Regions from separate parts of the Paenibacillus sp. JCM 18996 genome, predicted to be linked through region 2. Evidence: predicted binding sites of a transcription regulator. Region 2 holds the regulator's gene; the other holds the start of a gene.

Region 1 (16,181 bases), 450 kb from region 2:
GGCGATTTTACTTCGTGAATTCCATGCCAGTGGGGTGTAACAAAGAATTCACATAAAGATATTATACATCCACATTTTATCTTTTGTCGAAGAAGCTTGTCAAGCATTGCTCTTTAATGGAAAACCGCATAAGTGTATTTCGCTTTAGTGGAACTCCTCAAATTCATCGGCGCCTCCGGCGATCTCTCTTATGACCCGCTGCACTATTCCCACGGGATAACCCCGTCTCAGCAGGAAAGAAGCTGTTTTTCTCTTTCGCTGAACAAGCTCGCCGCTTGTCGACTCCCACTTCATGGAGCCTAAATGAAAAGCGTGCGGGTACTCATCTTCCTCCTTGATCTGCCCGACGGTCTCGAGAATGATATCCTTCCCCACACCTTTTTGCTCAAGTTCCTGACGTACCAGCCTGCGTCCTTTTTTTTGCTCATGTATCCTGTGTTCGCTCCACATTCTGGCAAAATCCGCATCATTCACATAGTTTTGCTCTTTCAAGCTGCGAATTACAATCTCAATGAGCTCGGGCTCGAAGCCCTTTTGCTTCAACCGCTCCCGTATCTCAAACCCCGTACGGGGCTTTCTTCCCAAGTACCGCAGAGCCTGGGCGTAAGCCTGCTGCTTCTCGTCTTCATGCAGCATCTCCTCCATCTGCTCCCGGTTTATCTCGGTACCTTTAAATATTCTATATTTGATCATTACATCTTCATGTATGGAAAAGGAGAAGCTGCCATCAATATAAACATTGTACCTGTGCTGGTTCTTCTTCTGTTTTTCGACCATGGTGACGACAGACGGGACCTCAGACACGGGAAAACCACCTCACTAACAACGAACGCACCTTTACAAGCTTAAAGGTGCGTTCTCAATATTACTCCAAGCCTAATGCCAATGCTTCATCTTCGTCTTCTTCGTCAGCAGTGAAGCCCGCGGGAACGCCTCCCGTCAAGTTGCTGACCTCTCTGATCTTCTTCTCGATCGTCTCGGATATTTGGCGGTTCTCTTTGAGGAACTGCTTCGCGTTCTCGCGTCCTTGCCCAAGCCGTTCGCCTTCGTATGAATACCAGGCACCGCTCTTATTAACGATATCCAACTCAGTGCCGATATCGATAATGCTTCCTTCGCGTGAAATCCCTTCGCCATACATTATGTCAATCTCGGCCTGCTTGAATGGCGGAGCCACCTTATTCTTCACAACCTTGATACGAGTGCGGTTTCCTACCATATCGTTGCCCTGCTTGATCGTTTCGACACGGCGCACGTCCAGGCGAATAGTGGAATAGAACTTCAAAGCTCTTCCGCCCGGCGTAGTCTCCGGATTGCCAAACATAACCCCGACCTTCTCCCGCAGCTGGTTAATGAAAATGGCGATCGTCTTCGACTTGTTGATTGCGCCTGACAGCTTGCGCAGCGCCTGGGACATCAGGCGTGCCTGTAAACCTACGTGCGAGTCTCCCATCTCGCCTTCGATTTCCGCTTTGGGCACCAGCGCCGCGACGGAGTCAATGACGATGATATCCACGGCTCCGCTTCGGACAAGGGCCTCGGCAATCTCCAACGCCTGTTCTCCGGTATCCGGTTGGGAAAGGAGCAGTTCATCTATGTTAATACCAAGTTTGCTCGCGTATAGTGGATCTAAAGCGTGTTCTGCGTCGATAAATGCCGCTTGTCCGCCAACGCGCTGCACTTCCGCAATCGCGTGCAAGGCTACTGTCGTCTTACCGGAAGATTCCGGCCCATATACTTCAATAATTCTCCCCCTTGGATATCCCCCGATTCCCAAAGCGATGTCCAGGGCAAGAGAGCCGCTCGGTATGGTCTCTACCTGCATGTGGGCGGATTCTCCCAGCTTCATGATGGAACCTTTACCGAATTGTTTCTCTATCTGGCGCAATGCCATTTCTAAAGCGGCGCGACGATCTGACAAAACACTCACTTCCTTTTATCAATGTTATAATACTATCATACCTTCTTTTACCTACATTTACAAGCATTTTATCGAACATATATTCGTAAAATTGCAGGTGCCAAGAAAACAAAAAAACCGCAACAAAGAAGGATTCTTCTTGTTACGGTGCTTCCGTTTACTTTTCCATTATACTCTAGACAAGGGCTCACTGCAAGAAAAAATAACCATCTGTCTGAGGCGTTGATATTTGCCTAGGACATCCTGCTTTCGCTCCCGAGCTTTTGCCCCGTCTTAGATTCGGCTCGCGTTAGCACACTCCCATCCCGCTCCAATGATTTAAAGCTGCTTCACCCTGCTCCAGAGCCGGTACAGCGCGTTCTTTGAAGCCCGCAGCTTGATCATTTCGCGGTTGCCCGACAACTGCAGCTTGTGCACCGTTGTATCCGCTCCGCGCTGGGCAACGCCAACATAAACCAGCCCGACCGGCTTGCCTTCGGATTCCGCAGGTCCGGCCACGCCGGTGATGGATACGGCCCAATCCGTATCCATCAGCTGAAGCAGCTGCTCGGCCAAACGAAGTGCCGTTTCCTCGCTCACCGCTCCGGCCGTGTCCAGCACGGATTGCGGCACATTCAGCAGACCCTGCTTCACTTGATTGGTATAGCATACCACCCCGCCCTTAAACACCTCCGAGCTGCCAGGCACCGTGGTGATCATGTCGCTTACCATGCCTCCCGTGCAGCTTTCGGCGGCAGCCAAAGTCATGCCTTTCTGCTTCATGAGGGCGACCAGAGCCGACTCCAAAGAGATATCCTGTTCCGCGTAAATATAGTCCCCAAGACGCTTCCTAATCTCGCTTTCCACGGATTCGATCTTGCGGAACGCTTCCTCCCTGCTCTTCGCTTTGGAGGACAGCCGGATAGTCACTTCGCCTTCCTTCGCATAAGGAGCGATCGTAGGATCCGTCTGGCCGTCGATCAAATCGATCAGCTGATGCTCAAGTAAGGACTCGCCAATTCCGGCGAATTTCAGCATCTTGGAATATAGCGGCGATGAATCGGGCATTTTGGAAAGAATCCAGGGCACAGCGTAATGCTCGAACATCGGCTTCATCTCTTTCGGCGGACCCGGCAGCACCACAAAGTGCGTCCCTTCATGGGTGAGCCCCATTCCGACCGCCATACCGGTGTCGTTGGGCAGAGTGTCTCCGCCTGCCAGCAGGTGCGCCTGCCGGATATTGCTTTCCACCATCTGTATTCCCCTGGCACGGAAAGTACCGGCGATCCTCTCTTCGGCAGTCCGATCCACAAGCAGCGGCCGGTCAAGAAGCTCCGACAGAGCATCCTTGGTCAGATCGTCCTGAGTGGGTCCCAGCCCCCCGGTGCAAAGGACAAGATCAGCCCGTCCGGCTGCCAGACTGAAAGCTTCTTTTAATCTTGCAGCGTTATCCCCCACGACGGTCTGGAAATAAACGTCAATTCCCATGTCAGCACACTGCTGAGATAAGTACTGAGCGTTTGAATTCAGAATCTGCCCGAGCAGCAGCTCGGTTCCAATGGCGATGATTTCCGCTTTCAATGCCGCAACCTCCCCGTATCATCCAAAATACCGTGCGAATAATCGTCAGGTTTGCTGGTTCAACAGCTGCTTCGATTTAATAAAATAATCGATACCGGAATAAATGGTAATAATTGCCGCGATCCAGCTTGCGAACAGATCGAAGCGGAATCCGATAAAAACAAAAGGAAAGTTGTTGATCAAATGCGCGATAATCGCGGTAATCTGGGCTGCCGTCTTCCACTTGCCCCATTGGCTTGCCGCTATGACCACGCCTTCGGTCACGGCAATCTGCCGCAGCCCGGTGACCGCAAATTCGCGGCTGATTATGACAATGGCGATCCAGGCATCCAGTTTCCCCATCTCCACAAGAGAGATCAGCACAGCGGAAACCAGCAGCTTATCCGCGAGCGGGTCAAGCAGCTTTCCCAGATTGGTAACAAGCTTCTGCTTTCGGGCAATATATCCATCCAGACTGTCGGTGCTGGCGGCAATAATGAAAATGATCGCTGCGATAATCTGGTTGTAGGTAATAACGAAATCATGGAAATGGATTACTGGAGTTTTCAGCTTTACCAGCAGAAAGAACATGATGATAGGGACCAGAAAGATCCTCGCTACGGTAATCCGGTTGGCCAAATTCATGAAACAGCCTCCCCGGAAAGATCAAACTCAAACGAATGCGTCACCCGCACTCTCGCGATTTCGCCGATTCCGGAATTGCATTTGGAAACAAACACTTCGCCGTCGATTTCAGGGGCGTCATATTGCGAACGTCCAACATATACATCGTTGCGGCCGTCATAGCGCTCGATCAGAACATCGATTTCCTGGCCGACCCGCAGCCCGTTGCGCTTGCCCGCGATTTCTCTTTGCAGCTCCATCAGCTTGCTGACGCGGTACTCTTTTACATCATCCGGAACCTGGTCGGGCAAGCGGGAAGCAGGCGTATCCTGTTCTTTGGAATAGGCAAACACGCCCAAACGGTCAAACTGGACATCTTTAATGAACTGTTCCAGATTAGCAAAATCCTGCTCGGTTTCCCCGGGGAATCCTACGATAAGGGAAGTTCTGAGAGAAACGCCAGGTATTCTTGCGCGAATTTTCTCTATGAGCCCGCGCGAATCTCTTTGTCTGCCGGGTCTTCTCATCCGCTTAAGGATGGAATCCTCGCTGTGCTGCAAAGGCATGTCGATATATTTGCATATCTTCGGATTACTGGCGATAGTATCGATCAACTCTTCCGTAAAAAATCCCGGATAAGCGTAGTGCAGCCGAACCCATTCGACTCCCGCCACTTCGCTCACTCTGTTCATCAGCTCCGGGAGCTTGAAGCCGTCATACAGATCAGTCCCATAGTTGGTGGAGTCCTGGGCGATAAGGGAAATCTCTTTCACGCCTTGGGAAGCGAGCAGCTCCACTTCATCAAGAATAGACTCCATGCTGCGGCTCCGGAAGCTTCCCCTCATGATGGGAATGGAACAAAAGGTGCAGGCGTTGTCGCAGCCTTCGGCGATCTTAACGTAAGCCGTGTAACGTGGAGTAGCCACCTTCCGTGGAAGCTTCGCTTCATAATTAAACACCGGGTTGCCCACCAGCATCGGTTTTTTCCCGGCCAAGGCTTTATCGATAATATCGTTTATCTTGTCAAAATCACCCGTGCCCACGATCCCGTCTATCTCGGGCATTTCCTGCATCAATTCCTGCTTGTACCTTTGGGTCAGGCAGCCGGAGACGATCAAAGCCTTGAGGCTCGCCGTCTGCTTCAAATCCGCCATATCCAGAATCGTATTGACCGATTCCTCTTTGGCGGCGTCTATGAAACCGCACGTATTGACGATAATCACGGTGGCTTCTTCTTTGTCCTCGACCAAGGTGTAACCGCGTTCATTGACCAAACCGGACATAATTTCGGAGTCCACCAGGTTCTTCTCGCACCCCAATGTGACAACCTTCACTTTTTCTGTCATTTTTTAAATCCTCCATCATCGGCCCATTACAATTCTTATCCAGTATAAACTATGCCTCGCAGGGGTGTCAAAAACGTGAACACCTTTGCCGGCGCAGGCTGACAGGGCGTCGGATATCGCTTATCTAAGATTCAGGAACTGCAATTCCAGCGGAATATCCGCCTTTCTGAGCAAAGCTATCACTTGCTGGAGATCGTCTTTGCTTTTGCCGGACACCCTGATCTGGTCTCCTTGGATTTGGCTTTTTACCTTAAGTTTGGAATCCCGGATCAGATTATTGATCTTCTTGGCATTTTCCTGATCGATTCCCTGCTTTAGCTTGATTCTCTGCTTCACTGTGGACGACGCGGCCGGTTCAATCTTGCCAAGGTCCAAATTTTTGAGGGAAATGCCCCGTTTCGACATCTTGGAATAAAGAATATCCAGCACGTTCTGAAGCTTGAAGTCATCGTCGGAAACGACGACAAGCTCCTCCTTCTCCAATGCGATGCTGCTTTTGCTGCCCTTAAAGTCAAATCGTGTGGCAATTTCCTTCTCCGCCTGCTGAATGGCGTTGTTCAACTCCTGCATGTCCATTTTCGACGCGATATCAAAAGAATTCTCGGTACTCATCGTTCCGCTCCTCTCTAATGTCCTTAATATTCTGGATTATAACAGGCTTAAAACAAGAAAAAAAGCATCACTGCCGAAGCTGATGCCTTCTTGCTTAAATTATGTCCGCACGCTGCACGGAAGTATCGCGGAAAATCTCCATAATCCCGAGCACAATGTGCGCCAGGCCGAAGCCGAAAATCCCATAGCCCCATGCGCCGGGAGTCAAGTACCAACCGATCAGGCTGACGATGACTCCCAGTCCGGTAACGATCCAACCAGCGGTCATACGCATTAACCTCGCTTTTCCGAAGAATAGTTCAGGTCATTCCTTAGTATAACCAGGGTAGGCGGAAATTATGCCTTGAGCTGATTACTGCAGATTTAACTGGAACCTTCTTGGATTTGGGCTTTCTCCCATATTCAACGGGGTTCCGTTCACGGTAATCTGCACAGCGTTCGCCTTACCCACATTAAGAAAAGCAGAACCTTCGACTTCCCAGGTTTTGTCCGGATCGCCCATCTTTACTGTGCCCTGCTCGATCGGCTTCCTGCCGTTCGCCACAGAATCCAATTGGAACCAGCAGGAGTCGCCGGTCACCTTCATTTGAATGGTCAGCTTGCCGGTGTTGGTAATCGTGTAAGTATAAGTTTCCCTTACATTGTCAGTCTGTTTCACTTCAGCTGCAGCCGCAGGAGCCGGTGCGGGAGCGGGAACGATAGGCTCTTCCTTCTTGGGTGCGCCGGCAGGCGGCGTTGGCGTCGTTGCCGCAGAAGGGGCTGGAGCAGGCGCCGGAGTCCCCGGCTTGGCCTCGCCCGGATCCTTCCTTGTCGTAATTTGATTGCCATCTTCAGGTAATACGCTGTTGCGAGGTTTAGAATATACGCTTACAAAGTAATAAACGATTCCGATAATCAAAACGACAAAAGCGATCATCAAGAAAGTGGAAGCCCATTTGCCGCCTCTTTCCGCCTTCTTGTTCGTGCTTCGGGAGCGCAGCATAACCTCAGCCGCTGCCGCCGTCGACTGCGGGGCCGGGTTTGGAATCACATTCTGATACATTTGCAGCACTTCATTCGGGTCTAATCCTACCGCCTCGGAATAGCTCTTGATAAACGCCCTCACGTAAAAATTGCCGGGAAGCACCTTGTAATCTCCCTCTTCAATGGCTTCCAGGTACCTTTTGCGTATTTTCGTCACTTCCTCCAAGGTTTCAATCGACATTCCTTTCTCCAGCCTAGCTTTTTTCAAATGGGCACCGAGATCAGACAAGACTGTTCACCACCAAATGAGTATTAGAAATCTTCATTCATATTTTTCAGAAAATGTTCGTAGGTTATCTCCTCATCGGGAGTATTGCGTAGCTCGACGATCATATTGAATGTATTGTAATCGTAGTGCGACTCGCGGACAAAAATGTCCGGATGCTCGATCACCTTCGTAGAAGGCATGGCCATGATCTCCTGAAGGAGGCTGTAATGCTTTTCATTCGACCGGAGTGTAGAAACGATGCCGTCTATGATGAAAATGTTGTTCGGGTTCATCTCATCCTCGGACAGCTGGCTGCGTACCGTTTGGCGGAGGAGAGTGGACGATACGAAAGTCCATCTTTTATTGGAGCATACGCTTCCCGCGATAATCGATTCGGTTTTGCCGACCCGAGGCATCCCTCTTACGCCTACCACCTGGTTACCTTCCCTTTTGAACACTTCGCCCATAAAATCCACTAAAATCCCTAACTCGTCGCGAGTAAAGCGGAACGTCTTCTTATCGTCGGAATCCCGTTCTATATATCTTCCATGCCGCACTGCTAGAATATCCACCAGCTTTGGCGGCCTTAAAGCCGTAACAGTAATATTATCCACTTTTTTGAGCATTCTACCCATTAAATCAATAATCTCATCGTCATGGGTCTGCAGAAGCATGCCGCGCTTACGGTCCTCCACCCCGTTGATCGATACGATGTTAATGTCCAGCATACCCATAAGGGAAGCGACATCACCCAACAGGCCTGGCCGGTTTTTGTGAATTTTGTACTCCATGTACCATTGCTTCTTTTCCAACCTGACACCTCTTCTTCTACTCGGTTCGGGTAACTAAGAATCTTTTTCTACAAAATTCGCCATAATCCTTTTTTTATTTAAAAAGATACTCTTCAGGTGTATAAGGCTCCGTTCCCGAGTGCCACTTGCTCTCCCGGATAATCTTCGGAACTCCCTGCAAAACCCTGGCCCACTGGACTTCGCCGGCGGGCACGACAGACATATCCACCACAGGAATCCTGAGAGAATTGATTTTTTGGCGGGACGCGGCATCGAGGGAAGAATAAATGACGATCCAGTTGCTGTGATGCGCTCTGGCATTGAGGGTCAGCTGGTTGAACCAATCCGGGCTCAGATCTGTCTTCACGGTATGGTCCTCTTCTTCGGAAGGGGACCATTGGACAGGCACCGGCATGGAGGAAGCGGTCACCCATTCGATCTGCTGATTCCCCTCCAGCTGCGTTCTTACCCACTGCTGCCGGCTGTCGGAGACGGCTTTCGCATCCAGGCTTCTGGACATCACATTCGCCTTGCCCGCGGGCAGCGCTGGCTCATTTCCGTTCTGCAGCACAATCCATTTGGCCTGTTTCAATTTATCGGCTTCCGCGAGAGCGCCCGCTGTCAGGCTCTTTCCTGCGGTCACAATATAATCATAGGTCCGGGCTTCGATTTTCTGCTCCAAATCCGGTTCGAAACCATTTATATCCCTAACCCATTCGTATGTAATCTGAAACCCGTTCCATCCGCTCAAACCGGATTGAATGGCAATTTTCTGTTGGTCAGACAGATCAGGCCCTGTTATGACGAGTGCGGAAAATTTGTTATGCAGAAGCTCCGGCTGAATTTCCGGAAGCTTATTACCGCAGGCGGAAAGAGCCAGGACGGCCGCGAGCCCCAGAATGCCCTGCAGCAAGCGTGTATGTTTCATGTGTGCTTCTCCTCTTGGTGAGTAATCAACTTACAGTATACCACGATCTTTCAGAAAATCTATATGTCGGTTTTACTGGAAGTGAGAAATCCTCCAAAACTGAAGATAACCTTCGGAGCATATACCGACTACTTTTGGGTGCGCCGCTGTATTCACAAAAAAAGGGCCTTCCTGCGGCAGAAGATCTGCTTGGAGGAAGCCCTTTCCGTGTTAGGCGTTGTTTTTGGCCAGTTTTACCATAATGCCTGCCAGCGCTTTTCTTTGCTGCTCGTCGCTGACGTCCCAAAGTTCTTTCAGAACACGCTCTTCCCTGTTCTCCGGATCGATTTTGTCTGCCAGATAATCGCCGATTTCAAAGGCGAGCTTAGAGATCGTCCCGTCGTTCATTCCGACAGCTTCCGCTTTTCTCACTCTCTCGCCGAGGAAATCTTTCCATTTATCATACGAACTAAGCACAGTGGACATGTGGTGAGCCTCCTTTGATTGCTTGAATTGTACTCCGAACAATAGTACTTTCTGCAAAAAGGGGCCGGATTATAACTGGAATCCGCTGCCTGTGACTTAAGTCAGCCACCCTCCGTTAGGAGAAATCACCTGGCCCGTGATATACCCTGATTCAGGCAGAGAAAGAAAGTAAACGACGGAGGCTATTTCGTCCGGTTCCGCGAACCGGCCTGCGGGAATCTCCTGCCTTATGGCGTCTTTCTCCCGCTCGTCGAAACCGGACATCATGCGAGTTTCCACAGGACCGGGGGCTACAGCGTTCACGGTAACACCCGAAGGCGCCAGCTCTTTGGCCAGCGCTTTCGTAAACGCGTTGATCCCGCCCTTGGCGGTGGAATATGCGACTTCGCAGGAGGCGCCCGTGATTCCCCAGATGGAGGATACGTTGATGATCCTGCCGTATTTACGCTTCACCATTTTTTCCATGAATATTTGGCTGCACAGAAATGTGCCCTTCAGGTTCACGTTCATAATATAGTCCCAATCTTCTTCGGAAACGTCTGAAAGCAGGCTGTAGTGGCTGACGCCCGCGTTGTTGACCACGATATCCGGGAGCATTTGATGGGCTTCCAGCTTTTCTTTCATCCGCAGGATCTGTTCTTTGGACCGCAGGTCGGCGGTGACCGTCATGACATTCGAGCCCAGCTGCAAACACCTGCGGGCGACCTCATTAGCCGATTCGTGCGAATTCAAGTAATGGAGAATGATATTCATGCCCACCGAGGCAAACCGCTCCGCTATCGCTGCGCCTATGCCGCGGCTGGCCCCGGTGATAAGTACGGTCTGGGACGTGAACTGCTTGTCGCCGTTCATTTTGCTTCACTTTTCACAATGGACACCGCGGACTGTTCCCAATCAAAATGCTCCCTGAAGCGCCGGTTTACTTGCTCCAAAGACAAGCTTTCATACACAGGAAGAATATCGAAAAAATCGATGCCCTTAAACTGGTAGTTGGTAAATTGATTGGCTATGGCCTCCGGAGAATTCAGCATTCTGAGGAAACCTCCGATCTTTTTCTTGCGGGTCCGCTTAAAATCTTCATCTTGAAAGCCTTGCTGCGCTATTCTCGCGGTTTCTTCCTTAACCCTGGCCAGCAGAGCCTCCGGATCCGGCGTGTCGCCGCCGATAATAGAGAAAGAATAACCTTCATTGCTATTGTACTCGGAACCGAAGTTATCGAAAATAAGCTTCTCGTCATACAGCTTCTGGTAGATCTCCGAGCTTTGGCCGAACAGCAGGTCGAGCACCAACTTCGTGCACAGCTCTTTCTCCAGCAAAGCTCGGCCCTTCTCGTCGGAGGTTTTCTCCTTAAAGCCAAACAAGCATTTCGGCAGGGACACAGGGAGCGAGATCCGTCTTACTTTCTGATCGACTGCGGCAGGCTCCTCAGGAAAAATGCGGTCGATTTCCCCCTGCTTGTCAAACGATTTGGCAGCCTGATTTTTTTCCACAAGTTCAAAGATTCGCTCGGGATCGACCCCGCCCACAACGAACAAAGTCATATTGTTCGGATGGTAAAACGTATGGTAGCAGTCGTAGAGCAGCTCTTTCGTAATTTTGGATATGGACTCCACCGTGCCGGCAATATCGATATGAACCGGATGGTTTTTGAACATCGCCTCGATTAATCCGAAATAAACCCGCCAGTCCGGCTGGTCCTGGTACATTTTAATTTCCTGGCCGATGATCCCTTTTTCCTTCTCCACATTCTCATCGGTGAAATAAGGGTTCTGCACAAAATTAAGCAGGGTGGTCAAATTAGCCTCAATCTGTTCCGTAGCCGAAAAAAGGTATGCGGTCCGGTCAAAGCTAGTGAAGGCGTTGGCTGACGCTCCTTGTGCGGAAAATGTGGCAAAAACGTCGCCTGTCGGCTCCTCGAACATTTTGTGCTCCAAAAAATGGGCGATCCCGTCCGGAACCTGCAGCGGCTGTTGGCCTTCGACTTGAAAATGGTTATCGACGGAGCCGTAATTGGTCGAGAAGGTCGCGTAAGTTTTTTCAAAGCCGGCTTTAGGCAGCACGTATACTTTGAGCCCGTTGTCCAGCTCTTCGAAATACAGCGTTTCTTTCAAATTAGGATAAGGAATGGCTTGCATCGGCTATTCTCCTTTCCGGTCCCGAAGGAAATAGATCGTATCGAGCTTGGTCTTCCGGGCCGCTTTGGCGATATCGTCAGAAGTTGCCTGTTCCACGGCTTCGATCAGATCAGAGACCGGGCGCTCTCTGCCCGATAGTATGGAGTTGAAATCGTACGCTATGATCTCAAATGCGGAATCCTGCATTTCTTTCAGCTGATTGCGGATCATGGCCCGTGTCTGGCTCAGCTCGGTTTCGCTGTATTGTCCGCTTTCCATCGCCTCCAGCTGCTTTTTGATAATATCGGTCGCTTTATCGTAATTGTCCAGTTCAATGCCGGATTGAATCGTCAAAATCCCTTTATGGCCGTCAAAACGGGACGAAGCGTAATAAGCCAGGCTGTGCTTTTCCCTTACGTTGGTAAACAGCTTGGAATGGGGATAGCCGCCCAGAATGCCGTTGTACATTAATGCCGCCGGATATTCGTCGCTGCCGTATGTAATCGGTGTGCGAAGCCCCATATTGAGTTTTCCCTGGTTTACGTCCAGACTTTCCACGACGATGTTGGGCTCTTTGTCCGCGGGTGCGGAAGCTTTGACCGTATAGTTTTTCTGCTCGCCAGCCGAGAGGTCCATAATCTCCCCGATCATCGACTGAACTTCTTCCAAACTCGTGTTGCCGACGACATACAGATCCAGAGGTGCTTTCTGCAGCAGATCTCTGTACTGGGCAGACAACGATTGGGGAGTGATCGGCTCAAGGTCATCAATCCGGCCCAAAGGGTACAACCGGTAGGGCTCATTCTTGCACATTTCCTCTATGCAGCGTTCGGCGGCGTAACGGATTTTGTCATTGACTATGGATTCGATCCGTTTTTGGACGGTTGTCTTCTCGGAAGAGACGTATTTCTCCACAAAATGTCCGTTCTCAAGCGCCGGCTTCGTCACACACTGCCCCATAAATTCGAGCGCCTGCCTTAAAAGCGGATTCGACTCCTTCACAAATTCATCCTGGATAATGTCCATGCGGAATTGAACGATCTGGTAATCTCCCCGCTTGTAGACGTCGAACCCGAAGCCCGCTCCATAGAGATCGTCGAGCCTTTCGCGGAACCGCCGAGTATCCGGATATGTGGACGAGCCCCTCCTTAAGACAAAAGGAATCAACGCTGTCGGCGTCACTTTGCTTTCGTCCAACGTTTGCCCGATATACATCGAAATCGCGTACGTTTTAAATTGGTCGGTCGGCAGCACATGAATCCGCAATTGGTTCAAGGCACCTCGCTCGAATTGAATGGTTTTCAATGGGACGGTCTCCCTTCCTGCGCGTTAGTCGATAGCTTTATACCATTATATTCCTTTACAAAGAGAAGAAGCAACCGAGCCGGTTACTTCCTGTTTGCCTTGTAACTTAAGTATGTTTATCTGCAAAAAATATGCTTCCCGATCGTCTTGACCTGAGGCCTCGACCAGATCCATTTGGAGGTAGCCGTCTCCGGGTTAAAATAATACAGGCATCCGCTTGACGGATCCCAGCCGTTTAGTGCGTCCCTTACCGCTTGTTTCGCCCTGTCGTTAGGCGTCAGCCAGATTTGTCCGTCCGCAACCGCGGTAAATGCCCCCGGCTGAAAAATAACTCCGTGGACTGTATTCGGAAACTGCGAGGAATTGACCCGGTTCAGAATGACCGCCGCAACGGCGACCTGTCCCTCATACGGCTCACCTCTGGCTTCGCCGTATACTGCGTTAGCCATAACATTCAAATCCTGCTCCGAGAGCCCTAGACGATTGGAAGAAGTCATTGAGGACGGCGCCGCATCCGCACCGCCCCCGCCGCCCGATGCGCGGTTTGCTTTAGGCACATCGGCTTCTGTCGGCCTCCAGCTCTGCGTTGCCTGCCACAGCTTAAGCTTGGTTTTGTCCCCCAGCACTCCGTCTACATCCATCCCAAAGCTGCTTTGGAACCATTTGAGCGATTTTAAAGTATTGTAACCGAACACGCCGTCTACATCGCTTTTGTAATAGCCGAGGAATTTCAATCTGCCCTGCAGCTCAACGACATCTTTGCCTGTGTCGCCGTATCTGATTACGGTTTTGCTGAACGTCTCCTCCGCCTGTTTACCGCTGCCGCTTCTTTGTAACTCAATCCCTACGGTGAGGCAGGCAACCAAGAGAAGCGTGATCCAGAAATATCTTTTTATCATGCGAGTAATCAACCTTTCTCCATAGTTGGTGCTTACATCCTGTTTGCCTTTATTATGAGAAAGGGGGATGGCTTCTATGCAAAAAGATTCCGTACAAAGGCAGCAGCGCTTTCCATTGGCGAAAAGCGCTGCGGTCGCGGTTGGCTTTGTGAGCCTGCCATATAAATTGACTCAGGAGCTTAAACGGTTGTGCTGCTGGTATTGTTCCAAGGTAACCAGTACTTCCCTCGGCTTGCTGCCCTCGTAAGGGCCCACCACCCCTTTGGATTCCATGGAGTCGATCAGCCTCGCCGCGCGCGTGTAGCCCACCCGCATGCGTCTCTGCAGCAGCGACACCGAAGCTTGCTTGGCTTCCAGAACGATTTGCACCGCTTGATCATACAGCTCATCCTCAAACTGTTCGCCGGCCTCCTGTGTTTCTTCTACCTGGGGAACGAGCTCTTCCTGGTATTGAGCCTGTTCCTGCGTTCTGCAGAAGTTTACGACGGCTTCCACTTCCTGGTCGGACAGGAAAGCGCCCTGCACACGGACGGGTTTGGATGCGCCGACAGGCAAATACAGCATATCTCCGCGTCCCAACAGCTTCTCGGCGCCGACCATATCCAGGATCGTCCGGGAGTCCACTTGCGAAGACACGCCGAAAGCGATCCTCGAAGGGATGTTTGCTTTGATCAGCCCTGTAATGACATCCACGGAAGGACGCTGGGTTGCGATGATCAAGTGGATTCCCGCCGCGCGCGCCATTTGGGCCAGGCGGCAGATGGAATCTTCGACGTCGTTCGCAGCAACCATCATCAGATCGGCAAGCTCGTCCACAATAATGACGTAATACGGGAGCGGAGCTTCAGCTTTGGTTTCATTCAGAATCGCATTGTAGCCTTCGATATTCCGGGTGCCGCTCTTGGAGAAAAGCTCGTAACGCTTTTCCATCTCCACAACGATTTTCTTGAGCGCGAGCGAAGCGCGGCGAGGATCTGTCACTACAGGAGCCAGTAGATGAGGAATTCCGTTGTAAACGTTCAATTCCACCATCTTGGGGTCGACCATTAGAAACTTCACTTCGTCAGGCTTCGCTTTGTACAGAATGCTGGTAATAATTCCGTTAATGCAGACGGATTTACCGGATCCTGTCGCTCCGGCCACCAATAAGTGGGGCATCCTGGCCAAGTTGCCGACAATGGGCTGGCCGGAAATATCCCGGCCCAACGTGATTGAGAGCTTGGATGCCGCATCCTGAAAAGCGTTCGTCTCCATCACTTCCCTCATCGTTACAACCGAAACCTCGGAGTTCGGCACCTCAATCCCGATCGCGGACTTTCCCGGGATCGGAGCTTCCATCCTGATATCCTTGGCAGCCAAAGCCAATGCGATATCGTCCGTCAAACCTACGATCCTGCTGACTTTGACACCGACGTCAGGTTGGATCTCGTAGCGTGTTACCGCCGGCCCTCTAACCACTTCAAGCACCTTCGCGCGTACTCCGAAGCTTTCCATTGTGGCTTCCAGCTTGCGGGCGTTCGCCTTGTAATCCGATAATTCGCCGCCTTTGCCGGCTCCGGGCTTGGACAGCAATTGCAGCGACGGCAGCTGGTAAGGAGCTGGATTCGGCCGTGGAACCTGCTCTTGAAACCCCTCCTGCTGATCATCCTCTGCCAGCTCCGTTCCTTCCGGTTCAGGCTGCTTCTCGTTCAATACCTGCTCTTGAAAATCGCGGATCAACGGCACAAAATCATCGTCATCCGAAGGAATGTCGATCTTGGGCGGCGTACTGTCGCTGCGGAAGACGGTCTCTTCCTCCATCGATTCGCGTTCATCGTGGTTTGATTCCGGCAGAACATCGTCCATCTTGTTCTTCTTCGAAGTTGGTTTGAGCAGATCGAAGAACATCGGGGATTTCTTTTTGGCTTTCGGTTCCGGCGTGTACAGTTCTTCGTCGAATTCATCTTCATCCAGAGGAAGCGGTTCGCGGTTCGCAGCTTTTTTGGCCTTGGAAGCAGATGTTTTTGCAGGCCGGAGCAGCTTGGAAAAGCCCTTCCACTGCTCCTGCATACCCAACCCCATCGTATTAAATCGGCCGCGGATCTTATGCATGACCTCCACATAGGAAATGCCGGTGAATAAAAGAAACCCGATCGCAAACAAAGTAAACTCGATTAATTTGGATCCGGCCGTGTCGAAAAGAAAAAAAAGCACACTGTACAGCAACGCACCGGTCATACCTCCGCCTACTTCATGCGTCAAAATATCCATCGCTTTGTTCGTAGGGTGAAGGCCGTTCATCATGCTGCGCCACGTTTCGTTCCATATCATTCCCGCCGTGAACTCGCCGTTAGGGTACAAATGGTCGAACAGGCTGATATGGTTCATCAGAAGCAATCCGAGCACAAACAGCAGCGCCCCCACTTT
Region 2 (16,181 bases):
GGATCCGATGTTCAGGCATCCGATAGAGGAATCGGCTGCCATTTCCGCGCTGCGGGGAGCAGCTAACAATCATCCGGTCCGGGAGGAAACGATCGGAGAAGCTAGACGGGTGGGACGGAAAACTATCGTGCTCAAAGAGCATCGGAACAGCAGGGAATTCGTCCGCCTCGGTTTTCGGGAGATCCACAAATCCGGAGCCAAAATTGCCTATGGAGTGATCAGACTGTAATGCGGCAACCACAGAAAAATAAACTGCTGGTCTTGATCGGGCCTACGGCGGTCGGCAAGACCAGACTCAGTTTATACATCGCTCAACGCTACGCTTGTGAAATTATTTCTGGCGATTCGATGCAGGTTTACCGGGGGATGGATATCGGTACAGCCAAAGCGTCCGAGGAAGAACGAGATTTGGTCCCGCATCATATGATCGATATACACGATCCGGATTTTCCTTATTCGGCAGCGGAATTCCAGAAGGAAGCCGGAAGGCTGATCGAGGAGATTTCTGCCAGGGGCAAGCTGCCTTTTGTCGTTGGCGGCACCGGACTGTATATCGAATCCTTATGCTATAATTTTACGTTTAACGAGACCGGCGCGGATGAGGCGTTTCGGGAAGAGCAGCGAATTTTCGCGGAAACGTACGGAGCGGAAGCGCTTCATGCCAAGCTCAGGGCAGTAGACCCGGAAATGGCGTCACGACTGCATCCCAACGACCAAAGAAGAATCATCCGGGCGCTTGAAGTCTATCATGTGACCGGAGAAACTTTGTCGGAGCAGCAAAAGGGACAAAAGAAGGAATCCCCCTACGAATTATGTATCATCGGGTTGACAATGGATAGAACTGTACTATATAAACGGATTGAGGAGAGAATCGATCAAATGCTGCATGAAGGCTTGGTCGATGAGGTGCGCCGCCTGCTTGCAGACGGTTACACCCGGGGGATGGTATCGATGCAGGCTTTGGGCTACAAGGAAATTGCCGCGTATCTACATGGGGAAATTACACTATCCGAAGCCATCGTCCTGCTAAAAAGAGACACCCGCCATTTTGCCAAAAGACAGCTCTCCTGGTTCCGCCATATGAAGGACATCGAATGGGTGGACGTAACGGAACAGGCAAAATTTGACGAGCAATTGCGAGAAATCAATGGTATAATAACAAGAAAGCTTATGTTCCATTAAGGGCGGTTTTCCGTTGAGCCGCATAGGCGAAGCAAGCCTTTAAGTCATTCGTTTTCTAATTTATAGGGGGACCCAGGGATGAATAAATCGATCAATATTCAAGACAACTTTCTGAACCAGCTGCGCAAGGACAGCGTCCCGGTTACGGTTTACTTGACGAACGGTTTTCAAATTAAAGGGGTAATCCGGGCGTTTGACAATTTCACGATTGTCATTGACAGCGAGGGCAAGCAGCAGATGGTTTACAAGCACGCTATTTCTACTTTCACACCGCAAAGAGCGGTTTCCCTAATGAATAACGAAAACCAACCGGAAGCATGACCCAAAAAAATCACATCTGGTTTCAGCATAAATTTTTCAGTTTACAAGAGTATATGGCAGAAGGAGCAACCCATGGACATGAGGTTGTTCTTTTGCTTAGTGGTAAATAATATTTTTTCCGAACAGACCGAAGAGTATCAATGATGTGCTTGAACTTGTCATCGCTTCAGGGCTTGCGTCAGAGGGCAATTACAAGGCAAATAGAGAGAAGTAAGGGGTCGGTAGAATGGGAACGAGCAAGGAGAAAAACGCACCTGGGAAAAAGAAGAAATCCGGCTTCAAAAAGTTTATGGCATGGGTCCTTGTCGCCGGCTTGTTAGCGGTTGTCTGCGCATTGGGATTTTATATCTGGATTATTTATAACGGCCAAAGAATGCTGAACGCAAGCTTGAACGACAATAAATTCGATTTGGCGGAATCATCCCATATCTATGACAGCTCGGACAAGCCTCAGGAGATTTACACCCTTGCCAGAGAGAACCGCCAGATAGTAACCGGCGATCAAATTCCAAAGAGGCTGAAAGACGCTTTTATCGCTACGGAGGACCGCAGGTTTAACGAGCACGCAGGAGTCGACTTCTATGCCATTGGCCGCGCGATTTATAAAGACGTAGTCGAACGCCGCGCCGCGGAAGGAGCAAGTACAATCACGCAGCAGCTCGCCAAGAACGTGATCGTCGGATCGGATAAAACGATTTTCCGTAAAGCGAACGAGGCGGCGGTAGCTGTAGCACTGGAGAACCAATATACGAAAGATCAGATTCTGGAGCTGTATTTGAACCGGATTTTGTTCGGAGGCAACGCTTACGGCGTGAAAACAGCTTCCATGCGTTATTTCGGAAAAGACGACCTTAACAAGCTGGAGCTGTGGGAAATTGCTACGTTGGCGGCTTTGCCTAAAGCGCCGAATACGTACTCCCCCCTTACCAACCCGGAGAAATCCAAGGAGCGCCGCGGGGTTGTGCTTCAGCTTATGAAAGACCAGGGATATATTACCGAAGCCGACAGGGCAGCCGCCGCCGCGGTGGATTATGTTCCGCCGAAGCAAGCGGCCACCGGGGTAAAGAAAGATTTTGCAAGCTATGCCGATTATGTAGTGAAAGAAGCCGCGGATATGTACAACATCGATGAGGATGAGCTGCTGCGCGGAGGCTACAAGATTTACACGTCTATCGATATCAACGCACAAAAAATTCTGGAGCAGGCATATGCCAATCCGAAGTTTTTCCAAGAGGATGCACCGGATGGGGTCAAAATGCAGAGCTCTACCGTTATCGTCAATAACAAAGACGGCGGTATTGTGGCGATGATCGGCGGACGTGACTACAAAACAAAGGATATGAACCGCGCCGTGGTTGGCCAGCAGCCGGGTTCGTCTTTCAAGCCGATTGTCGATTACGCGCCTGCTTTGGAATCCGGGAAATTTAATCCGTACAGCAAGCTTCCCGACGACCCGAGCATTTCCTTCGGAGATTACAAGCCGCGCAACTGGGACGGCAAATACCGCGGGGAGGTCACGATGTTTGACGCGCTTAAATATTCGATCAATGTGCCCGCAGTATGGACTCTGAATGAAGTAGGGATTACGAAAGGAATGAAAATGGCTGCGGATATGGGCATCCCGCTCGATCCGGCCAAAGACCGCAACCTGGCGATTGCGCTGGGCGGTTTGACGGGTGGCGCGTCTCCGCTTCAAATGGCCCAAGCCTATTCGGCTTTCCCGAACAACGGCGTAATGTATAAAGCCCATGCGATCTTGCGTATTGTAGACTCGAAGGGCCGCGAACAGGTCGCTTTCAAGCAGGACAAAAAGCAGGTCATGAGCGCCAAGACCGCATATTACAGCACCTTTATGATGCAAGGTGTCGTGGAGCCTGGCGGACTGGGCTCAGCCGCAAGGTTTAACCGCCCTGTGGCCGGTAAAACCGGAACGACGCAGCTTACGATTCAAGGCTTAGAAAAATACAATAAGGACGCCTGGTTTGTAGGTTATACGCCGGAATGGACGGCGGCTACATGGATGGGATTCGACAAGACCGATTCCAAGCACTATGTGAGAACGGGCAGCGACAAAACGGCGGCCCTCTTCAGGGAATATATGTCCAAATCGCTGGATGGCGTTCCGATTACCGATTTCAAACGACCGCCGGGTGTTCCGGACTTGAACGCGCCGGATATGAATACGCCCAAAGGCATTGGAGACTTGTCTGCGCATTATGCGAGAGATAGCCGCTCCGTGAAGCTGGACTGGTCTCCCATAGGTCAGAATACGATTTATCAGGTGTTCAGGAAAGACTCCAAATCACCGGACTTTGTTCAGATCACCTCTTCTGCCACTCCGACCGCCACTGACTTGTCCGTAATCACGGGCGAGACTTATCAATATTATGTGGTTCCGGTTAATCGCGATACGAATGAAACAGGGGACCGTTCGAACGTGGCATCCTTGACGATTCCGCAGGATCAGTTGCCGGCGCCGGGAACTGATCAGAATCAGAAGCCGGGAGGGCAGACCGGAGGAGGAACGCAGCCGGGAGGGCAGACCGGAGGAGGAACGCAGCCGGGAGGGCAAACCGGAGGATCGACGCAGCCGGGAGGGCAGACCGGAGGAGGAGCGCAGCCGGGAGGCCAAACCGGAGGATCGACGCAGCCGGGAGGCCAGACCGGAGGAGGAACGCAGCCGGGAGGGCAGACCGGAGGAGGATCGACGCAGCCGGGAGGGCAGACCGGAGGAGGATCGACGCAGCCGGGAGGGCAGCCCGGAGGACCGACGCAGCCGGGAGGGCAGCCCGGAGGACCGACGCAGCCGGGAGGCCAAACCGGAGGAGCAACGCAGCCGGGAGGCCAAACCGGAGGAGCAACGCAGCCGGGAGGCCAAACCGGAGGAGCAACGCAGCCGGGAGGCCAGCCCGGAGGATCGACGCAGCAGCCTAAACCGGTGCAGCAAGGCGGAGGAAATCCTCTACCTGTGCCTGGACAATAAAACAGATCAGCTCGGGGGAAAGGTTCCTCGGGCTGTATCAATTTCTTTTTCGGAGATGACAACTATAAATGAAGCAAATGAAAATGATGAAACTTTTGATTCCAGTACTAAGTTTATTGCTGCTTCTTGCGGCTTGCGGCACGAAACCAGCGGATAATTCGAATGCTTCAGGAGGCCAAACGCCTAAACAGGATAGCAATCAGAATCCTGCTCTGGCAGAACAAAATAAGGCGAAACCCTGGAAAACTCCGCCTGCCATGTCGATTGATCCTAACAAGAAGTACAAGGCGGTCGTTGCTACCTCCAAAGGAACCTTCAGCATGGAGCTGTTCGCCAAAGAAGCACCCAAGACGGTAAATAATTTTGTTTTCCTGGCTAAAGAAGGGTTTTACAACGATATCGTGTTCCACCGGATTATTAAATCGTTCATGATCCAAACGGGAGATCCAAAAGGAAACGGCTCGGGAGGCCCCGGATATACTTTTGAGGATGAATTGAAAACTCCCTACAAATACGAGCCAGGCATTGTCGCCATGGCTAACTCGGGCAAGAATACGAACGGAAGCCAGTTTTTCATTTGCACCGGAGACGACAGCAAGAATCTGAACCGAAAGCCGGATTATACGATCTTCGGCAAAATTGTTGACGGAATGGATACCGTTCAGGCTATCGCAAGCACACCGGTCGCGCAGGGCGGCGAGTCTGTACCCAGCAAACCCATAGAAAAGGTAACGATACAATCTATTTCCATACAAGAATCGCAATAAGCGTGGTTTCCACGCTTTTTTCCTACTTTATATTATGCCGGGGTGAGCGCTTATGAAGAAATTCCCTTGCTTGCTGCTGCACGGTTTTACCGGCGGGCCCTTCGAGGTTGAACCTTTAGCCGATTATTTGCGTCATGCAGGATGGGAATGCATCGTGCCAACACTGCCCGGCCACGGCGGAGACCTGTCCAGGCTGCGGGGCGTAAAATGGGGAGAATGGCTGGATTGTGCAGTCATGGAAGCCGAAAAACTGACAGAGCAGTACGGAGGGTTTAATTTAGTCGGATTCTCCATGGGCGGGCTGATTTCAGCCTATTTGGCCAACCGGTATCCTGTCAAAAGGCTGGTGTTGCTTAGCACCGCTGTCGTCTTCTTCAGCCCGGGACGTCTGGCGAAGGATATCAGGTACAGGATCAGTCAGAGGGATTGGAGAACACTCCGTAAAAAAACTATCACTCCGATCGGCTCCGCTCTGCAGTTTGTGAAGCTTGCCTTGAATTTAATCCCCCAGGTTTCTCAGATTCAGGTTCCCACGCTCATCGTGCAAGGACAAATGGATGAAGTGGTGCATCCGGTGAGCGCCGCTTACATATACAATAACTTGCAGGGTCAGAAGGAACTGCACTATTTGCCAAGATCCAAACACATGGTCTGTTTGGGGGAAGAGACGGAAGAGCTGTTTGGAAGGATCGGAAGCTTCCTGGAAATGGAATAAGAGGCGCCACAAAATAACCTGACGAAAAACCGCTGAATCGGTGCGGTTCCATCAGGTTTTTTGTTAGGGTACAGAAAACGTTACTTGGCAGGCGGTTAACCGTTGATGATTTGTCCGCCGTTGATATGCAGTATTTGGCCTGACATATAAGAAGAGTCGTCGCAGGCCAGGAATACATAGGCGGGGGCAAGCTCCTCCGGCTGTCCCGGGCGTTTCATCGGTGTGTCGGAGCCGAATTTCGCCACCTGTTCTTCCGTGAATGTCGACGGAATGAGCGGCGTCCAAATTGGTCCGGGAGCCACACCGTTTACACGGATGCCTTGTTCGACCAGCTGCTGCGACAGGGAACGGGTAAAGGACACGATCGCTCCTTTAGTGGAGGAGTAATCGACTAGCATCGGATTGCCTTTGTAGGCTGTGATCGACGCGGTATTTATGATGGCGCTGCCTTTTTTCAGGTGGGGCAGGGCGGCTTTGGTCAAGTGGAACATTGCGAAAATATTGGTGCGGAACGTCCGCTCCAGCTGTTCGGCGCTGATGTCTTCCAAGCTTTTTTGCGGATGCTGCTCGGCCGCGTTGTTGACCAGGATATGCAGGCCTCCCAGTTCCTGGACCGTCTGCTCCACCGCCTGCTTGCAGAAAGTTTCCTCACCGATATCGCCTGAAATGAGCAGGCATCTTCTGCCCTCCTGCTCCACCTGCTGCTTCGTTTCCTCGGCGTCTTTGTTCTCATTCAGGTAGACGATGGCGATATCGGCGCCTTCTTTGGCGTATGCAACGGCTACCGCGCGGCCAATCCCGCTGTCTCCTCCGGTGATCAGGGCCACTTTTTGCTGTAATTTACCTGCAGGCTTATAAGCTCTGTCTTCGAATTCGGGCTGGGGATGCATTTGCGATTCAATCCCTGGCTGCCGGTTTTGATGCTGCGGGGGATTGGTCTGTTCATTGCTGGAACTATTCGACATGTTCAATTCCTCCTTAGGCATAAGTCGCTTAAATATACTCTCCTTACGCGGTAAATCTATGCGATGTCCATCTATTTGTTACCCTTCATGCTACCCGTTTAAACAATAACTGTAGACGAGCCGGCAGGAAATAACGATAATAAAAGGATCATGGACCATTGGTCGTTTCACGGGAGGGAGATTGGATCTTATGGAGGAAAATGTCCGGCATTACGAAGCATTCAGCCCCAAAGCCGGAAAGGGCAATCCTGCCGGACTCGTGCTAAACGGGGAAGATTACACTGAACAGCAGATACAGCAATTCGCATATGAAGTGGCGCCGCAAAAATATAATTCACCCTCTTCTGGGCTCCTGCGTATATTGATATCACCTTACAGTGAGGTGAGAAGCAATGAACGAAGTTGTGATGACCGACAGCGCCAATGCGTTAAAAAGATCCAGGCAAATTAATATCGTGCTGCGAAACGGAGAACCGGCAGGTTCGGCCGCTGCCGGTCCAGCATCAATAGGCGCGGGGAGAGCTTTTGCAGAGCAGGGTGCTTTAGGGGAGATACTCAAAGAGCTTGACCGTATGATCGGTTTGGATAACGTCAAGGACCTAGTCTACGAGATTTACGCACTTCTGCAGATCGGTCAATTCCGTGAGGATGCGGGGCTTCAGACTAACACGCAAGTATATCATATGGTGTTCAAAGGCAATCCGGGAACCGGCAAAACCACCGTTGCGCGCATCATGGGGAAGCTGTTCCAGACGATGGGCGTGCTGAGCAAAGGCCATTTGATAGAAGTGGAACGGGCGGATCTGGTAGGGGAATATATCGGGCACACGGCCTTGAAAACCCGCGAACTCGTGAAAAAAGCGATCGGCGGCATTCTTTTCATCGATGAAGCTTACAGCCTGGCCCGCGGCGGGGAAAAGGATTTCGGCAAAGAAGCGATCGACACGCTGGTCAAAGCGATGGAGGACAACAAAAACCAGTTTATTCTTATTTTGGCCGGTTACTCTGAGGAGATGGAATATTTTCTCTCGATGAATCCGGGCATGCCTTCCCGTTTTCCCATCCAGATCGATTTTCCCGATTACACTGTGGACCAGCTGATGCAGATCGCCGGATTGATGCTAAAGGACCGTGAATACACCTTCAGCCCGCTGACCGAGCAAAAGCTGCGCCTTCACCTGATGAGCGAGAAAGACGAGGCGTACTGCTTCAGCAACGCGCGTTATGTGAGAAATATCATCGAGAAGTCGATGCGGGCCCAAGCCGTGCGGCTGTTGAATTTGCGCGTCACTCCGAGCCGCCAGGATTTAATGACGATCCGTCCGGAGGACATGAAATTTGAAAAAAGACCCTCATTTGATAGATAATAGGGGTGAGGTTCGTTCAGAAAGATCAATAACGATCAGACCTTACAGGAGATGTGCCATGAGACCGAATTCACATGAAGTGCAGAAAGAAAGCAATGACCGCGCCATTCTGATTAGTTTGGTCACGCAGGAAGATAAGCGAAAAGCCTCCCAGCTGGAATATTCACTGGATGAGCTTGTCCAATTGGCCGAGACCGCGGGGGTAACGGTGCTGACCACGATTACTCAGAACCGGGAAACGGCGGATTCCAAATGGTTTATCGGCAAAGGCAAAGTCCAGGAGCTCAAAGCGTTGATCGACGAGCTCGACGCGAACACGGCCATATTCGATCAGGAGCTGTCCGGAGCCCAGGTGCGCAATCTGGAAGAAGCTTTGGATGTGAAAATTATTGACCGGACGCAGTTGATTCTGGACATATTCGCCGGAAGGGCCAAAACACGGGAGGGGATCATCCAGGTTGAGCTGGCCCAGCACAGCTACCTGCTGCCCCGCTTGTCCGGCCATGGGAAAAACCTGTCGAGGCTGGGAGGGGGCATCGGCACAAGAGGTCCCGGGGAAAGCAAGCTCGAGACGGACCGCCGCCATATCCGCAACCGGATCAGCGATTTGAAGCGGCAGCTGGAAGAGGTCGTCAAGCACCGCAATCTTCACAGGGAACGCAGAAAGAAATCGGGCATATTCCAGGTGGCGCTGGTCGGATACACGAATGCGGGCAAGTCCACGCTGCTTAAACAGCTGACCGACGCGGACGTCTATATCGAGAACCAGCTGTTTGCCACATTGGATCCCACCTCACGCAGCATGCAGCTTCCGAGCGGCAAAGAGATCGTTCTGACCGATACGGTCGGCTTCATCCAGAACCTTCCCCACGATCTCGTGGCCTCGTTCCGCGCTACATTGGAAGAGGTGCTTGAAGCGGATCTGGTGCTGCTGGTAGTGGACAGCTCTTCTCCGATGAAAGAGGAACAGATGAAGGTGGTGCACGAGGTGCTGGAAGAGTTGGGGGCCGACGATAAGGAGAAAATTACGGTTTTCAACAAAATCGACCTGATTTCTCCCGGACAGTCGGACATGCTTTATACAGACGGGCTGTTTCTCAAAATTTCCGCTTATTCCGATTCGGATTTGGAGAAGCTGAAGGAATTTATCCAGGATAAGCTGATGGGCGGCACGAAGACATTCCGTATTCCAGCCGACAAAGGCGACGCCATCTCGGTGGTGTACCGGGTCGGGGACGTGCTGGAAAGCGGAGTGGACGGAGAAGAGATGGTGTTTAAAGTCCGCATTGACAAGCAGGATTATGAAAAGGCCGGTCATTTAATCGAGCCGTTTGAACAGTGACCGTGTAAAGACAGAGGAGTGTAGGATGTATTGTTTAGCGAACGCATTACGGCGCTGATGGAAACTTCTGAGACGCTGATTGAACCAAGATTGAAAGACATTGACCGGATCGTAGACCATAATCAATGGAAGGTGATACGCGCTTTTCAGAAGCATAAAGTAAGCGATTACCACTTTGGCGGCTCGACAGGCTATGGTTATAACGACAGAGGCCGGGAAGTACTCGACCTTGTGTATGCGGAAGTGTTCGGCGCAGAAGCGGCTTTGGTCAGGCCGCACTTTGTATCGGGCACGCATACGATAGGTACGGCGCTGTTCGGGTTGCTTAGGCCGGGAGACGGGCTGCTGTACATAACGGGCAAACCGTATGATACGCTGCATAAAGTGATCGGGAAGCCGGGAGACGGTACTGGTTCGCTCCAGGATTGGGGAATCGCCTACGACGAGGCGGCACTGCTGCCGGACGGCAAGCCGGATTGGGAAGGCATCCGCGCCAAGCTGACGCCGCGCACCAAGGTGGTTGGCATTCAGCGCTCGCGGGGGTATGACTGGAGGCCTTCCTTTACGGTGCGGGAAATAGGCGAAATGGCCGCTTTTGTCAAAAGCCTCAGTCCGGACGTGGTGGTGTTCGTTGACAACTGCTACGGAGAATTCACTGAAACGATGGAGCCCACCGAAGCAGGGGTCGATCTCATCGCCGGATCGCTGATTAAAAATCCTGGCGGAGGCTTGGCAGCCACGGGAGGTTATATCGCCGGCAAGCGAGATGCTGTGGAGCTGGCGTCTTACCGGCTGACCGCGCCGGGCATCGGCGGGGAAGTAGGCGCGATGCTGGGAACGGCAAGATCGATCTACCAGGGGTTGTTCCTCGCTCCGCATTTGGTCGGACAGGCGGTGAAAGGGTCTGTTTTTGCAGCCGCCATGTTCGAGCAGCTGGGCTTTACGACCCGCCCGCATTGGAACGGCGAAAGGACTGATTTGATACAAGCTGTCCAATTTACCTGTGCGGAGCATTTGATCGCTTTTGTGCAAGGAATCCAGCAGGCGGCCGCGGTCGATTCGCATGTCGTGCCTGAGCCATGGGACATGCCAGGATATGAGCATCCGGTGATCATGGCTGCGGGAACGTTCATTCAGGGAGGCAGCCTGGAGCTGTCCGCCGACGCCCCGATTCGGGAGCCTTATATCGCATACATGCAGGGAGGTCTAACTTACTCCCACTGTAAGCTCGGTGTTTTATCGGCCATTCAGAATATGATAAACAACCAATTACTGTAATCAAACCTTACACAGATTGACACTTTTATGTCGTTCCGGATACAATAGAGAGTAGATTGACATTGTACAGGAGTGATGGTCATGACTGATGAGATCAGGCGCAATATGGCATTGTTTCCAATCGGCATCGTAATGAAGCTTACAGACTTGACGGCAAGGCAGATCCGCTATTATGAGCAGCATGAGCTGGTCATTCCGGCAAGAACGTCCGGCAACCAGCGGCTGTATTCGTTCAACGACGTCCAGAGATTGCTTGAAATCAAGGATTTGATCGAAAAAGGGGTCAATATCGCCGGGATTAAACAGGTTCTTCTGCCGGTGTCCAAAGATTCCGAGGACGCAACGATCATAACGGAGCAAACCGAAGTCAAGCGTAAGGAATTGTCCGAAACCCAGCTGCACAAGATGTTGAAACAGCAGCTGATGGGAGACAGGCGCCCGGGTCAGGTATCGATTATCCAGGGAGAGCTCAGCCGATTTTTTAAGCGTTAAAATTTCGGTCAAGTCTGTTATGATTAGGTAATGGTATCTTGCTTATTTAGGCGATTGTTATTTTCTAATAGTGCTAGGAGGAGAAGCTAATGGGTTACACAAAAGAAGACATTCTCAAGGCCGCCAAAGAACAGAACGTGAGGTTTATCCGGCTGCAGTTCACGGATTTGCTGGGTACGATCAAGAACGTGGAAATTCCGCTCAGCCAGCTGGAGAAAGCTCTGGACAACAAGATGATGTTCGACGGTTCATCCATCGAGGGGTATGTCCGCATCGAAGAGTCGGATATGTACTTGTATCCCGATTTGGACAGCTGGGTCGTGTTCCCTTGGGTGACGGAAGACCGTGTGGCAAGACTTATCTGCGACATTTACCTTCCGGACGGCCGCCCGTTTCCAGGTGACCCGCGCGGTATTCTGAAGCGTGCGCTTAAGGAAGCTGAGGATATGGGCTATACGGCTATGAATGTGGGTCCGGAGCCGGAATTTTTCTTGTTCAAAACAGACGAGAAAGGCAATCCTACCACGGAATTGAACGACCAAGGCGGATATTTCGACCTGGCGCCGACGGATCTGGGCGAAAACTGCCGCCGAGAGATTGTGCTGACTCTGGAGGAAATGGGCTTTGAGATCGAAGCCTCCCACCATGAGGTGGCACCGGGCCAGCATGAGATCGATTTTAAATACGCAGACGCCGTTAAGGCGGCTGACCAGATTCAAACCTTCAAGCTCGTTGTAAAGACGATTGCAAGGCAGCACGGGCTGCACGCTTCCTTTATGCCAAAACCGCTGTACGGAGTGAACGGGTCAGGCATGCACTGCCATCAGTCCTTGTTCATTGACGGTGAGAACGCGTTTTACGACGAGAAAGACAAGCTCGGCTTAAGCACAACGGCAAGACAGTATATGGCGGGAATTCTGAAGCACGCTAGAGCGTTTGCGGCAGTGACCAACCCAACGGTTAATTCGTATAAGCGACTGGTGCCAGGTTACGAGGCTCCTTGTTATGTGGCGTGGTCGGCGAGCAACCGCAGTCCGATGATCCGTATTCCGGCCTCCCGCGGATTGAGCACACGTATCGAAGTGCGTAATCCGGATCCCGCCGCAAACCCTTATCTGGCACTTGCCGTTATGCTGAGGGCCGGATTGGACGGCATTCAGCATAAAATGCAGCTGCCTGCTCCAACGGACCGCAATATCTACGTCATGACGGACGACGAGCGGGAAGATCAAGGTATTCCAAGCCTGCCGCTTGACCTGAAGGTTGCGCTTGATGAATTGATCCGCGACGAGGTCATCTGCGATGCACTGGGCGAGCATGCTCTCACGCATTTGTATGAATTGAAGGAAATCGAATGGGATATGTATCGCACCCAGGTCCATCAATGGGAACGAGATCAATACATGAGCTTGTACTAAAATAGAGGGCAAGAAGCCTGTCAGCCGATTCCGGTTGGCGGGCTTTTTTAAAGACTCTCATGCTGCTTAGGCAGCACTAATGAAAATAGTGTCAAAAGTACTGCTAACACCGCGGCTATTTCTTACTGACGGCTATAGGTTTAATTAGTCTATTTGAAGTGTAGCGCATTCAAAGGGCGAATGTGCCTATGTAAACAGTGCCGCCCCGGTTCAAATGCTGTTTTCGAGAGTATAGAGGATTTGTCTTATGAATATAAAGAGCCTGTCGGCAGCGAACGGAATTCTTGGTTAAAAGGAATCCGCCTGAGACAGGCTCTGATGATAGTTATGAAAATATAGACTGGCGGGAAGCTTGCGAGAATTAGTAAATGTCGCGGAATAATCCGATGACCTTGCCAAGAATGGTGATATTATGAAGCAGAATCGGTGCCATGGTGGAGTTCTCAGGCTGAAGCCGTATGTAATCCTTCTCTTTGTAGAATCTTTTGACGGTGGCTTCATCCTCTTCCGTCATGGCAACCACGATATCCCCATTGTTCGCGGTCTGCTGCTGCCTTACGATAACATAGTCGCCGTTGTGGATTCCGGCCTCGATCATACTGTCTCCGATAATGGAAAGCATGAACACGTTATAGTCGCCCACATAATGGCTTGGAAGCGGGAAATAATCCTCGATGTTCTCGGTAGCGGTAATGGGAACGCCAGCCGTAACTTTACCGATAAGCGGAACGCGGACAACCGACAGATCGAAATGAACATTGGCCTCCTCTTCGCCGAGGATTTCAATTGCTCTTGGCTTGGTGGCGTCTCTGCGGATAAGCCCTTTCTTCTCCAGCCTTTCCAAATGTCCGTGCACGGTGGAAGAAGAGGCCAGTCCGACAGCTTCCCCGATCTCTCTAACGGAAGGTGGATATCCTTTCTCCCTGACCTCGTTCTTGATAAATTCCAGTATTGCTTGCTGGCGGCTTGATATCCTGCTCAAATTCGATCACTCCATTTATGGTAATAATTACTTTGAAGTATAACACAGAACCGGAGTTCGTACAAACATAAGTTCGAGAAAAAAGGTTGACTCAAACACACGTTCGTGTTAAATTGATAACAGAACAAATGTTTGGGAGGTCATTACTATGGCAAATACATACGGTTATATGAGTTATAATCCTTCGGCTTCGTCAGCAGGCATACCGACTGTAGATAGAATTTTAGATGCCGGTCCCCACGGTTCTACTAATAAGAAGATGAAAGAAGACAGCACGAGATCCCGCGTGAATAAGGCAGACAGCAATAGAGTGTTCGTAAAAATATTCCGTTACCTTTTTATGCTCGCGATTTTATCCGCTGCTTTTGGGTTTGGGGCGCTTGTCCATGCGTATGCCGGCGGTTCCGCCAGCAGCAATATTTACGCATCGACGCTGAGCGCTGCGGATCACACAAAGCGCACTGAAGTAAGGCCGGGGGATACGTTGTGGAGCATAGCCAGAGCGAACGTTACGGACAGGCAGGATATCCGCGACTATATCTCCGAAATCAGGAAGTTGAACGGGTTGAAGAGCACCGTATTGAAAGAGGGCCAAACGCTTCTACTGCCGTGATCGTTGTCAAGCAGCATAGGTGCACATGTGAGTCTTGCGGTGGATAAGAATATCCGGAATACTGCGAATGAGTTGACCGATTTGAACACATGAAGGAAGGTTTAAATGAGGATTGCAACTGTATCAGAACTTCCGGAAATTGCAGATTTGAAATTGAAAATGTTTCAAGAGGTTGGGATGGAGCAGATTTTGATGGACGGATTCATTGACGAAGTCATCAATCGCTATGGCCAAATGTATGAATCGAGGACTGCATGCCACTTTGTTATCGAATCTCATGGACAAATTGTTGCTTGTGCAGGAGCTTTTATCAAGGACGATATGCCATATTGCTTTTATCGTGAACAAAAATATGCTTTTATCGGAGATGTGTATGTCTGTCCAGATCATAGGCGTAAAGGGTATGCACGCAACTTGACTCAAGCGGTTATAGATTGGTTTCGCAAACAGGAAATCAAGACGGTTCGGTTGCTTGCAAGCCATGATGCTCGAAGCCTCTATGAGAATATCGGATTCAAAAGAACTGATCAAATGAGTATGGATTTATGAGTGCTTGATTTTACCATGTTGGATGAACGTTGTCGTATGAACTATGTCGAGTGAAAGATGGACGATAGTCAATTGACCGCCTTTTCAGGAAGGCGGTTTGCTTTTGACCTAAAAATAAACAATAAGATTTAACAGCCCAAAGATAAGAAAATATAAATCCGAGGGCAGCGCGCTGTGCAGTGGGAGGAACTGCTGTAAATGGTGCGTTTACTGTGGTAACGTATCCGGAAACGGAACGATTGCAGCTAGACGTTTTTCGCAAGACATTCTTCTTATCATTTTAAATAATTGGGCTTGTTTAGTCCATCTTGACATGAACCCCTTACCATGGCAAAGTTATAAAGAAGTAAAGAACATAACGAATCACTTCGAGAGGAGACAAGCATGAAAGGTGACAGCAATATCCCTTATATAGATCGAATTAATGAGCTGGCCCGCAAAGCCAAGACAGTCGGATTGACCGAAGAAGAAATTGATGAAAGAAACGGGCTGCGCAAACGTTATATTGAAGCGATTAAGTCTTCCGTGAAGGATCAGCTGGAGAACATTGAATTCATTGAGGACGACCCGGAGAAGCCATAGCACGTTTGATTGTCTTGCAGTTGAAATAACACAGATGAATGAGGGGTTAACCGATGTCTCGCAAATGGGAGAGAATGGTTCGCAAAAATACAAAAAACGTGAACGCGAAAAGAAAAAAGCAGGGAACAGCGCTGATCAATGGGACGAGCGTTGAAGATCAGCTCACTTACCGGGGCCGAAGCTGGGTGCTGGCCCTATTTCTGTTGGCCATCGGCATATTAAGCTTGGCAATGTTCCCGCAGTTCTACGGAAAAGACCCGATGTACCTAGTAACGGCGGGCTTATATGTCGTACTCGCTTTCATTGTTTATTTCATGAGAAGGCCTTATTTGAGAATTGGAACCAGGCAGATTTCCTCCCGCAGGTTTGGCGGGGAAAGAACCATTCCTGCGGAGCAGATCAAGTCGATTCGGATGACCGGAAAGGAAGTCTCCTTTTCCTTCACTTCCAACAAAGCTCCTTGGATTTTCTCCCGCTTATTCCATCGGATTGACATAGATGCCATAACGCCATCCGTTAAAGAGTTCGCTGACCGCAACTCAATCCCGGTGGAGCAATAATCCATACAAAGAGGGGAACCGTATGACCATTAAGGCAATTTTGTTTGATTTGGACGACACGTTAT

What was found. Region 2 encodes LexA, which represses DNA repair genes until DNA is damaged. Its sites were predicted from a motif close to CGAACATATGTTCG; they were not measured.
Region 1: the regulator LexA is predicted to act here: its motif matches at 1,994-2,007, upstream of recA (recombinase RecA).

What each region holds. Positions count from the first base shown of each region.
Region 1 is NZ_AP043884.1:861,540-877,720, reverse strand. Features, by position in the region: gene ACZ5N7_RS04260 (RecX family transcriptional regulator) at 145-804, opposite strand; gene recA (recombinase RecA) at 866-1,921, opposite strand; gene ACZ5N7_RS04250 (competence/damage-inducible protein A) at 2,240-3,481, opposite strand; gene pgsA (CDP-diacylglycerol--glycerol-3-phosphate 3-phosphatidyltransferase) at 3,527-4,105, opposite strand; gene rimO (30S ribosomal protein S12 methylthiotransferase RimO) at 4,102-5,430, opposite strand; gene ACZ5N7_RS04235 (YajQ family cyclic di-GMP-binding protein) at 5,551-6,042, opposite strand; gene ACZ5N7_RS04230 (hypothetical protein) at 6,137-6,310, opposite strand; gene ACZ5N7_RS04225 (RodZ domain-containing protein) at 6,395-7,294, opposite strand; gene ACZ5N7_RS04220 (YmfK family protein) at 7,318-8,085, opposite strand; gene ACZ5N7_RS04215 (hypothetical protein) at 8,159-8,992, opposite strand; gene ACZ5N7_RS04210 (DUF3243 family protein) at 9,203-9,457, opposite strand; gene ymfI (elongation factor P 5-aminopentanone reductase) at 9,554-10,309, opposite strand; gene yfmH (EF-P 5-aminopentanol modification-associated protein YfmH) at 10,306-11,592, opposite strand; gene yfmF (EF-P 5-aminopentanol modification-associated protein YfmF) at 11,596-12,876, opposite strand; gene sleB (spore cortex-lytic enzyme) at 12,993-13,775, opposite strand; gene ACZ5N7_RS04185 (DNA translocase FtsK) at 13,947-16,181, opposite strand, start outside.
Region 2 is NZ_AP043884.1:1,314,845-1,331,025, reverse strand. Features, by position in the region: gene ACZ5N7_RS06535 (class I SAM-dependent methyltransferase) at 1-229, shown strand, start outside; gene miaA (tRNA (adenosine(37)-N6)-dimethylallyltransferase MiaA) at 229-1,182, shown strand; gene hfq (RNA chaperone Hfq) at 1,261-1,503, shown strand; gene ACZ5N7_RS06520 (transglycosylase domain-containing protein) at 1,730-4,486, shown strand; gene ACZ5N7_RS06515 (peptidylprolyl isomerase) at 4,564-5,253, shown strand; gene ACZ5N7_RS06510 (alpha/beta hydrolase) at 5,306-5,968, shown strand; gene ACZ5N7_RS06505 (SDR family oxidoreductase) at 6,064-6,933, opposite strand; gene ACZ5N7_RS06500 (AAA family ATPase) at 7,326-8,300, shown strand; gene hflX (GTPase HflX) at 8,359-9,642, shown strand; gene ACZ5N7_RS06490 (methionine gamma-lyase family protein) at 9,700-10,920, shown strand; gene ACZ5N7_RS06485 (MerR family transcriptional regulator) at 11,002-11,412, shown strand; gene glnA (type I glutamate--ammonia ligase) at 11,502-12,830, shown strand; gene lexA (transcriptional repressor LexA) at 13,192-13,812, opposite strand; gene ACZ5N7_RS06470 (LysM peptidoglycan-binding domain-containing protein) at 13,961-14,425, shown strand; gene ACZ5N7_RS06465 (GNAT family N-acetyltransferase) at 14,531-14,974, shown strand; gene ACZ5N7_RS06460 (DUF896 domain-containing protein) at 15,359-15,556, shown strand; gene ACZ5N7_RS06455 (hypothetical protein) at 15,610-16,116, shown strand; gene ACZ5N7_RS06450 (HAD family hydrolase) at 16,139-16,181, shown strand, end outside.